DNA from 3 places in the Trinickia sp. NRRL B-1857 genome. Region 2 is predicted to be linked to each of the others. Evidence: riboswitches for the same ligand, from Rfam matches in the RefSeq annotation. Region 2 holds a riboswitch; each other region holds the start of a gene.

Region 1 (3,272 bases), on a different contig from region 2:
GGCGAAATCCCAATCCGACCGTCAGCGTTCTTCCCGGCAGGGCGGCTGCGTCCTTGCGAGCCAAGGCGGCCACGCTGCCGATGACGAGAATCGCCGGCGATCCCAGCCCGGCTTGGCTCACGCCGGCCGGCAGCCTGTCCAAAGTGGTCAAGACTTCGCGCTGCTTGGGCAGCGTGGCCGATTCGATCGCGACGCAAGGCGTGTCTCCCGGCAGGCCTGCCTGAAGCAGCGCATCGGCGATGTCGTCCACGCGCCGAATGCCCATGTAGACGACCAGCGTCAAGCCGGTGGCCGCCAATGCCCGCCAGTCGGGCTCCTTGTCGTCGGCGCCGTGGCCCGTGACGAAGATGGCGCCCTGCGCCATTCCCCGGTGCGTGATGGGGATGCCGAGCGTCGCCGGCGCGGCGATGCCGGCCGTCACGCCGCTGATGACCTCGACTTTCACGCCGGCGGCGCGCAATGCCTCCAACTCCTCTCCGCCCCGCCCGAACACGAACGGATCGCCGCCTTTCAGGCGCGCCACGCTACGGCCGGCCCGCAGATGCGCGAGCATCGTGGCGATGATCTCGTGTTGCGGCGTCGACGGGCTTCCGCCGCGTTTGCCGACGTGAACGATATGCGCGTCGGCACGCGCCAACTCGAGGATCTCCGGGTTGACCAGGTCGTCCACGAGGACGACATCGGCCGATGCGAGCGTGCGCATGGCTTTCACGGTCATCAATTCGGCGTCGCCCGGGCCCGCTCCGATCAGCCATGCCCGGCTCATCGCCGCCTCCCGTCGAGAGATCGGGCGGCTGGCACACGTAGGCGTCGAGCGGCGCCGTATTGCGGGTGCCACGGGGAGACGGCGCACGGGGCGCCGAGGCGAGGCTGCATGTTCGAGAAAGCGGGAAGACAAGGGGAAACGAAGATACCACAGGCCTTTAGCGCGCCACGTTCGCAAGCTGCGTTTCCTTGACGGGTCCGTCCCACATACCTACACTCGCGACTAATCTGGTGCTCGCGCATGCGTTCGAACATGCGCAGTTAAACGGGAAACAGCGGTTCGGCACGATGCAAGTCGCGGCCAACCTGCCTGTGCTGCCCCCGCAACGGTAAGCGAATGTGTCGCGCTCGCGCGATACACGGCCGGCTTCGACACATGCATCGTCATGCATGTGCTAAACCACTGCGCGCTAGCGTGCGCGGGAAGGTGAAGCGGTACGTTCGTCAGCCCGGATACCGGCCGGAGAAGACGACAGCATGCTGCGGGAAGGCGGCGCGCCGTCGGGAGAATCAGTGCTTTGTCACCTTTGTCCATCATGTCGACATCCATGCGCAAAATCCCCGTGACCGTTATCACGGGCTTTCTCGGCAGCGGTAAAACCACGCTGCTGCGACATATCCTCGCTCAGGCAAAAGGCTTGCGCGTTGCCGTGATCGTGAACGAATTCGGCGAACTCGGCATCGACGGCGAAATCCTTAAAGGTTGCGGCATCGGGTGCGACGAAACGGGGCAAGCGCGCGAAGGTCAGCTGTACGAACTGGCGAACGGGTGTTTGTGCTGTACCGTTCAGGAGGAGTTTTTCCCGGTGATGGAGGCCTTGGTCGAGCGGCGGGCAACGATCGATCACGTTTTGATCGAAACGTCGGGGCTCGCGCTGCCGAAGCCGCTCGTGCAAGCGTTCAACTGGCCGTCGATCCGCAACAGCTTCACGGTGGATGCGGTCGTCACCGTCGTCGATGGACCGGCGGCCGCGAGCGGCCAATTTGCCGACGATCCGAGCGCGGTGGATGCGCAGCGCAGAAGCGACCCCAATCTCGACCATGAATCGCCGCTGCATGAGCTGTTCGAGGATCAACTGAGCGCGGCCGACCTTGTCGTGCTGAACAAGACCGACTTGCTGGACGAGACGGCTCAAGCAGCCGTTTCCAAGCTCATTCGCGAAGACATTCCCCCGCACGTCAAGATCGTACCGGCGAGCAACGGGCGGCTCGACCTGTCGGTCTTGCTCGGCTTGAATGCGGCTTCGGAGACGACGATCGACGCACGCCCCGATCATCACGGCTCGGCCGACGATCCCGATCATCATCACGACGATTTCGATTCGGTCGTCGTTTCGGGTGCGCCGGGCACGCGCGAGCACGCGATCGCCGCGCTCAGGCATCTGGTCGCCAATCATACGATCTATCGCGCAAAGGGCTTCGCCGCCTTGCCGGGGGCGGCCATGCGGCTTGTCATCCAAGGCGTGGGCGAGCGTTTCGACAGCTATTTCGATCGGCGTTGGCGCGACGACGAAACGCGCGCGAGCAAGTTCGTGCTGATCGGCGAAGACTTGGATGCGGCGCGGCTGCAACGCGACTTCGACGCCGCGCTCGCGGCGTCGGGCGCGGCCGCGTAATCCGGTTGCCTCGTCAGCGAGCCTTGCATGCATTTGCTTCGGACGGTCCCCGGTGGTTTCGTCGATGACACCGCGGGTGTCGTTCGTATCGATCAGCGTCCCGGCGATATCGTCGTGCTCAGCTCGGCCGATACGACGCTCTCGCTGCTGGCCGGCGTGGTCGAGCGGTTGGGCCATGGCTTCCCGAGCCTGAGGCTGACGAACGTCACGTATCTGCGTCAACCGGCGTCCGTCGACTTTTATGTCGACGACGTGCTCCAGCATGCACGCGTCGTCGTCATCGATCATTTGGGCGGCGAAGCCTATTGGCCGTACGGGATCGAACGGGTGGTTCAACTGGCGCGGGCTAAGGGGCAGACGCTCGTCATGTTCTCGGGCGATTTGCAGGAAGATCCGAATCTCATCGCGCAGAGCACGGCCAGCCCGGAATTTTGTACGCGCTTATGGCGTTACTTGCGCGAGGGTGGGCCCGCCAACGCCGAGGCGTTTTTGCGTGCGATTGCATGGCATGCGTTGGGTTGGGGCGAGGAGCCCCCGCTGCCGGTGTGCGTCCCGAACGCGGCGCTTTACCATCCTCGTCACGATCGGCCGGCGATGTCGGATTGGCAAGCGCGTTGGCAGCTCCATGCACCTGTCGTCGCGATCCTCTTTTACCGCGCGCATCTTCAGGCATCGAACACGGCCGTATTCGATGCGTTGATCGAGGCGCTCGAGGCGCGGGGCCTCAATCCACTGCCGATCGCGATTACCTCGCTCAAGGATGCGGTCAGTCATGCGCTTGTGACGGAGCTGTGCCGCGAGCACGAGGTAGGGCTCGTCCTCAATACGACGGCGTTCGCCGCGTCGACGCCTGAAGACGGCAAATGGCCCGTGTTCGGCATCGACGCGCCG
Region 2 (3,272 bases):
CCCCCGCGGCTCGCCACGAGCCGAACGAGCGATTGGCCGAGAACGACGCGAAGTGCCGCGCCCGCCGGTTCAGATCGGTGTCCGCAATCTCGTCGACGGGGTTTTGCACCGTCAACGCCGCCCGCACACCGGTCTTGCCGATGCGCGCGCTCCACGCGCCCTCGAGCCCTTGGACCTTCGCCCGCCCGACGTTTTCGGCCAGATAGAACAGTCCGCCTTGCGTCGGCACGTACTTGATCAAATCGGTGTAATGCGTTTGAAACGCCGTTAGCCTGACGACGCCGAGCGTATCGGATGCATATTGCAGCGCGGCCTCGAGCGAGTGGCTGCGCTCGGGGCGAATCGACAGATTGCCGCTGCCGGGGAAATACAGATCGTCGAAGCTCGGCGCGCGAAACGCGCTCGAGTAGCTCGCGGTCGCCTTCCAATGGTCCGCGAAGTCGAACCCGTATCCCAGATAGTACGTGTTCGCACCGCCGAAATCCGAATACTGATCGCGCCGCGCGTTCGCCTGTATTTGATTGGCGCCGAAACGGGCCGTATAACCGGCAAACACCGAATTCACGTGGCGATCGGGCGCGGCGACCATATCCGAGTCGAGGCTCTGATCGAGCCGCTCGTACCCGGCTCGCAGCGTTTGTTGCTTAGCGAGCTTGAAATCGTTCTGCCATGTGAATTGACGATTGTCGGTATCGAAGCGGTTGTTGTAGATACCGTTCGTCTTGGCCACCGTGCGATCGTCGCCGAGGCCCGCGCTCAAGTGCGTCGTCCACCAATCGGTCAGCTTGCCGTCGGTGAACACCGAGGCCACGCGAACCGTGCTGAAAAGGATATTGACGTCGGTCGGCATGCCGTAGGCATTGTCGAACGAGTCCTTGCCGTTCGATTGGAAATAGCGCACACCGGCATCCCAACCATACTCGAACGTATGACGCAGCGATGCGGAAACGCTCTCGTTCAAATATCCGTCGGCGCCGGGGTTTGCATTCGGCGCGAGCGCCGGGTCGATCGCGGAAAAACCGTCGTCCTTCGAACGCGCGACATGTAGATTGAACGTCGTCTTGCCGTCCTTATCGAGCGCGCCGTTCACGCCGGCTTGCTGCGTCTGCGTGTGATAACTGCCGTAGCCGAGCGAAAAATCGAAGCGCGGCGGATGATTGCCGCCTTGCTTCGTGAACACTTGCACGACGCCGCCCATCGCCCCGGAGCCATAGAGCGCCGATACGTCGCCGCCCACGACCTCGACGTGATCCACCTCGGACAATGGAATTTGCCCGAGCTGGCTTTGGCCGAGACTCACCGAGTCGACGCGCATACCGTCGATGAGCACAAGCGACTGAGCCCCCGAGCCGCCGCGAAGAAACATCGTCACGTTCGAGCCGGGCGGCCCGTTGCGAACGACCTGCACGCCGGGCGCCTGTGCGAGCAAACCGGGGAGATCGGTCGCGCTGGAATCGGCGATGTCTTGCGGCGAGAAACGCGTGGTCTGCGCAATGGCTTCGGAAATAGGTTGGGGCCCTCGCTGCGCCGTGACGACGATCGGCTCGAGTGCGCCGCTGCGTATAGTCGCCGCGGCGGACTCAGGCGGGCCGCCGGTGGCTGGTTCGCCGGCCGGGGCAGTCGCGCAGGGGCTTGAGGAATCGGGCGAGCGATCGCAATGGGCGCGGTCGGGCGCGCTTTGCGCGAGCGCAACGAACGGCGCGGCCGCGAACGCAATGAGCGCCGCACGGACGATAAGCGTGGACATCGTGTGGTTTTCCTGTGGGACCGTCACGCAGCTGCTCCCCGCAGACCGCGCTGTGATCGAGCGCTTGTATCGCGCTCCCCCTTTGGCCGGTATCCGGGCTGGCGACGAACCGAATCCGCCTTCCCGCGCAGGTCGCGCAGTGGCAGTGGATCGGGTGCGCGGCGGCTATTCGCCGATTGCGCAAGTCGCTTACCGTTGGCGGGGGGCAGCACAGGTTGGCTCGTCCGGGCGGACTTCGCTCCCTGTTTCCCGTTTAACCGCGCGCAAGGTCGCCAAGCGCGCGAGCACCAAAGTGCCGCCAGTGTAGGAGTGGGTCGCGAGAGCGTCAAGAATCGAAAAGCCGCAGCGCGATCGAGTAAAAACCCCTGCAAATCCCGTGCAAAACGGCCATATCGAAAAGAAAACGCACGACGGTTACGTCTGGATACGAGAGAACGATCGGAACTGCGGCTATTTAGCGCTAAAATGCGTGGTCTTTAGAGGACGCAGCAGATGCTCAACGAACTCGAATCCCTCTCACAGAATATTGGCCGGCTGATCGCGATCAACGAGCGCCAGCAGCAGGCACGCCACGCGCTCGAGGAACAACTCACGCAGTTGCGTCTGGAAAACGAAGCGGCGCAGGCCGAACTCGCGCAGTTGCGTGAAGCGCGTAATGCGCTGCAAGCGGAGCGCGATGCGCTCGTCGCGAAAATCGACGATGCACAGGTGCGCCTCAATGCGATCCTTGAAAAACTGCCGCGAGGAAAAGGCCCGTACGATTCCGACAGCCAGCTCGATCTGCTCGCTTCGCAGCAAGAGCAGGTGAAACCCGGCGCCGTGCAGCAAGGAGAAGACGCATGACGACCAAACAAATCGAAGCGACGATACTCGGACAAAGCTACCGCCTCGCCTGCTCGCCCGAAACGGAAGCGGCGCTGCTCGAGGCCGTGGCGCGCGTCGATGCGGAAATGACGAAGATCCGCAATGCGAGCAACGTGCGCGGCACCGATCGCATCGCCGTCATGGCTGCGCTCTCGCTTGCATCGGAGCTCTTGAAACTGCAACAAAGCGTGCGTCATGGAGAAGCGTTTCCCGCGGAAGAAATCCGGCGTACAATGCATCAAATGAACGAAAAACTCGGTGCGGTGCTCGATCAACACGAAGCGCTGTAACGGGCGGCGGTTCTGCAATTAAGAACAAGTTTTACGGCTTCCCTGCCTGGTTCGCCAAGGTCATAGATTCCTTGAACCAATGCCATGTGCACGGTTGCGGAAATTTGTAGCACGGGTGTGCGCGTCACTCTGTCTGATGTACCCGAAGTGCTGCTAACTGCGACCAATTCTGAACCTTAGGTTCAGGATGCCGGCCTAGCGGCCAAGGCGGGGATTTTATTCAACGGCATCGGTACTCCCGATGCCGTTTTCATTTGGGGCCCACGCTCGGCTGGCGCCACCTTTTCGATTCGCTCCACTGACTCGATTCGCCTATGCGCTACTGGCTCATGAAGTCCGAACCGGACGAAGCAAGCATCGACGACCTTTAC
Region 3 (3,272 bases), on a different contig from region 2:
AACCTGCGCGAAGGCGATATCGCCAACATGGGTTTTGCGACGGCGGTCGGCTGCCCGGTCGTGCTGGTCGCCGATATCGATCGCGGCGGCGTGTTCGCCCAGATCTTAGGCACCTTGGCATGCTTGTCCGACGACGAGCGCGCGCTGGTGAGGGGCGTCATCATCAATAAGTTTCGAGGCGACGTATCGTTGCTGCAACCGGGCATCGATTGGATCGAGGCGCAAACGGGCAAGCCCGTCCTCGGCGTGGTGCCGTTCGTGCCCAATCTATGGCTCGATGCCGAAGATGCGCTGCCGAAACAGCGCAGTTCGGCCCCCGCGCCCGCCGATGCGCTGCGAGTCGTCGTACCGGTATTGCCGCGCATCAGCAACCATACCGATTTCGATCCGCTGCGCGCCCATCCGCAAGTCGATCTGCGTTTCGTGCGAATGGGCGATCCGATTCCCCCGGCCGACCTCGTGGTGTTGCCCGGCAGCAAGAGCGTCCAGCGCGATCTTCATTCGCTGCGCCAAAGCGGCTGGGAACCGTATTTGCGTAAACATTTGCGCTACGGCGGAAAACTGATCGGGATTTGCGGCGGTTTGCAGATGCTCGGCCGCGAATTGCGCGATCCGCTTGCGATCGAGAGCGAGGCCGGCACGACAGAAGGCCTCGCGCTGCTCGATTTCAACACGACGCTTGCGCAGCATAAGCAACTCGTCAACACGGCGGGCACGCTCTCCCTGGGGCAGTCGGTACCGGTACGCGGCTATGAAATTCATATGGGCGTGAGCGAGGGGCCAGCCCTATCGCGCCCAGCGCTTCATCTGCAAGACGGCGCCGGCGCACGAGCCGACGGTGCGATCTCGGAGGACGGACAGATTTTGGCGACGTACTTGCACGGCTTGTTCGATTCACCCGATGCATGCGAGGCGCTGCTGCGCTGGGCGGGAAAGGACGATGTCTTGCGGGTCGATCACGATGCGCGCCGGCTCGCGTCGATCGAAACGCTGGCCGATACCGTGGCCCGGCACGTGCGCCTTGATGGACTCTGGGAGCGCCCAGTCTGAGTTCAACGGAACGGACCTTTTTTGCACGGCCTTGACAGCACGGGACTTCCGTCCGTACGCTCTTACCCCGATGGTTCCCCTCACCGGGATCAAAAGGGAACGCAGTGAGGACGCATCGCGCGTCGAGTCTGCGGCTGCCCCCGCAACTGTAAGCGGCGAGTCCATGCCAACGAAGACCACTGGGAAACCGGGAAGGTCGGCATGGGCGGCGACCCGCGAGCCAGGAGACCTGCCATCGTCCGAGGTCCAAGCAGCCGCGACGGGCGGGGTGTCCCGATGCGCAAGCGCCGTTGGTCGTGGGCGCCCGTTGCAAGGACAGCCAGACCTCAGGATCCTCTATGTCCATTGTTTTGCAAACGACCGCCGCTCGCGGCGGGCTGCGCCGGCGGGTCGTCGCGACTTACTGCCTCCTTGCACTGTTTAACGTCGGTGCATGGATATGGGCGTTCATCGCTTTTCATGCGCACCCTTTGTTGCTGTCGACGGGATTGCTTGCGTACGGCTTCGGCCTGCGCCACGCCGTCGATGCCGACCATATCGCCGCCATCGACAACGTCACGCGTAAGTTGATGCAAGACGGGCAACGGCCCGTCTCGATCGGACTGTACTTCGCGCTCGGACACTCGGCGGTCGTTCTCCTCGTGGCGGCGGGCGTGGCGGTGGCCGCCGCGGCATTGGAGCAGCGCGCTCAGGCGTGGCGAGATGTGGGCGGGATGGTCTCCACGGGGGTATCGGCGCTGTTCCTGTTCTTGATCGCCGCGATGAACATCGTCATTTTGCGCGGCGTTTGGAATGCGTTCGATCGCGTACGCCGCGGCCAACCGTATAGCGATGACGATCTCGATCTGCTGCTTAATAGTCGTGGCCTGCTGGCACGGCTATTCCGCCCGATGTTCCGTCTCGTGTCGCGACCGGCCTGGATGTTTCCGCTCGGCTTCTTATTCGGCCTCGGGTTCGATACGGCAACTGAAATCAGTTTGCTCAGTCTATCGGCCAGCCAGGCATCGCAAGGCGTCTCGCTCGGGGTCGTGCTCGTGTTTCCGGTCCTGTTCGCCGCAGGCATGTCGCTCGTCGACACGACCGATGGGGTATTGATGCTAGGCGCCTACGAATGGGCGTTCGTACGGCCGATCCGTAAGCTCTATTACAACCTCACGATCACGCTCGTATCGGTCGTCGTGGCCTTGCTGATCGGCAGCATCGAAACACTCGGATTGCTTTCCGGTCGCCTCAAGCTGCAAGGCGCGTTCTGGGAGGTGGTCGGGATGCTCAACGAGAACTTCAACAACTTGGGGTTCGTCATCATCGGGGTCTTTATCCTCGCTTGGCTGACCTCGATACTCGTCTATCGCGTCAAGGGATACGACAGACTGGCAGTCTGGGACGGGAAGTGACGCACATCGATTAACTCGCCGGCGCCGACGAGGCGCCGGCCAACCTCTTGAGGCCATGCGATTCCCGATCAACGTCGACGCGTTCCGCACCCTCGCCCGCCGCCGTCTTCCGCGCCGCATCTTCGATTACGTCGACGGGGGCGCCGAGGACGAACGAGGCTTGCGCCGCAATCGCGCCGCCTTCGAGCGCCTCGCATTCCTGCCACAGCGGCTCGTGGACGTGAGCCGGCGCAATCAGTCGACAACCCTGCTCGGGCAGACGATCGCAGCCCCGCTGTTGATCGGGCCGACCGGTATGAACGGACTGGTTTGGCCCAACGGCGACATTGCGCTCGCGCGGGCCGCCCGGCGCGCCGGTATTCCGTTCGTCATGTCCACCGCATCGAACGTGTCGCTCGAACGGTTGGCCGGGGAAGCAGGCGGCGAACTCTGGTATCAACTCTACGTCCTGCATCGCGATCTGGCCGATAGCCTCGTGGATCGTGCCGCAAGCGCCGGTTATCGCACGCTCGTCGCCACGGTCGACGTGACATTGAACGGCAAACGGGAACGCGACCTACGCAACGGCTTTGCGCTGCCTTTACGCTTCACGCCGCAAGCGTGTCTCGATGCGCTGGCGCATCCGCGCTGGACCTATGCGCTGCTGCGCAGCGGCGGCGTACCTACGCTTGCCAACATCGAGTCGAGCAACGGTGCCGGCATCGAAGCGCGTGCCGCGCTACTGAGTCGACAGATGGATGCGAGCTTTGCTTGGGAAGATCTCAGCCGATTGCGCGATCGATGGCCGCATCGCTTGATCGTCAAGGGGATCTTGCGTCCGGACGATGC

What was found. A riboswitch is a leader RNA that binds a small molecule or an ion and turns the genes downstream of it on or off. The one in region 2 is predicted to bind cobalamin.
Region 1: linked by a shared signal. The riboswitch ahead of cobW (cobalamin biosynthesis protein CobW) and the one ahead of AB1286_RS07270 (TonB-dependent receptor plug domain-containing protein) in region 2 are both predicted to bind cobalamin.
Region 3: linked by a shared signal. The riboswitch ahead of AB1286_RS25720 (HoxN/HupN/NixA family nickel/cobalt transporter) and the one ahead of AB1286_RS07270 (TonB-dependent receptor plug domain-containing protein) in region 2 are both predicted to bind cobalamin.

The regions. Positions count from the first base shown of each region.
Region 1 covers NZ_JBFLUK010000011.1:1,108,335-1,111,606, forward strand. The annotation lists gene cobA (uroporphyrinogen-III C-methyltransferase) at 1-766, opposite strand, end outside; cobalamin riboswitch at 978-1,244, shown strand; gene cobW (cobalamin biosynthesis protein CobW) at 1,314-2,381, shown strand; gene cobN (cobaltochelatase subunit CobN) at 2,409-3,272, shown strand, end outside.
Region 2 covers NZ_JBFLUK010000001.1:1,656,216-1,659,487, forward strand. The annotation lists gene AB1286_RS07270 (TonB-dependent receptor plug domain-containing protein) at 1-1,747, opposite strand, end outside; cobalamin riboswitch at 1,815-2,053, opposite strand; gene AB1286_RS07275 (ATPase) at 2,240-2,590, shown strand; gene AB1286_RS07280 (cell division protein ZapA) at 2,587-2,901, shown strand; RNA gene ssrS (6S RNA) at 2,938-3,119, shown strand; gene AB1286_RS07290 (EVE domain-containing protein) at 3,216-3,272, shown strand, end outside.
Region 3 covers NZ_JBFLUK010000011.1:1,088,399-1,091,670, reverse strand. The annotation lists gene AB1286_RS25725 (cobyric acid synthase) at 1-1,050, shown strand, start outside; cobalamin riboswitch at 1,105-1,301, shown strand; gene AB1286_RS25720 (HoxN/HupN/NixA family nickel/cobalt transporter) at 1,389-2,444, shown strand; gene AB1286_RS25715 (alpha-hydroxy-acid oxidizing protein) at 2,500-3,272, shown strand, end outside.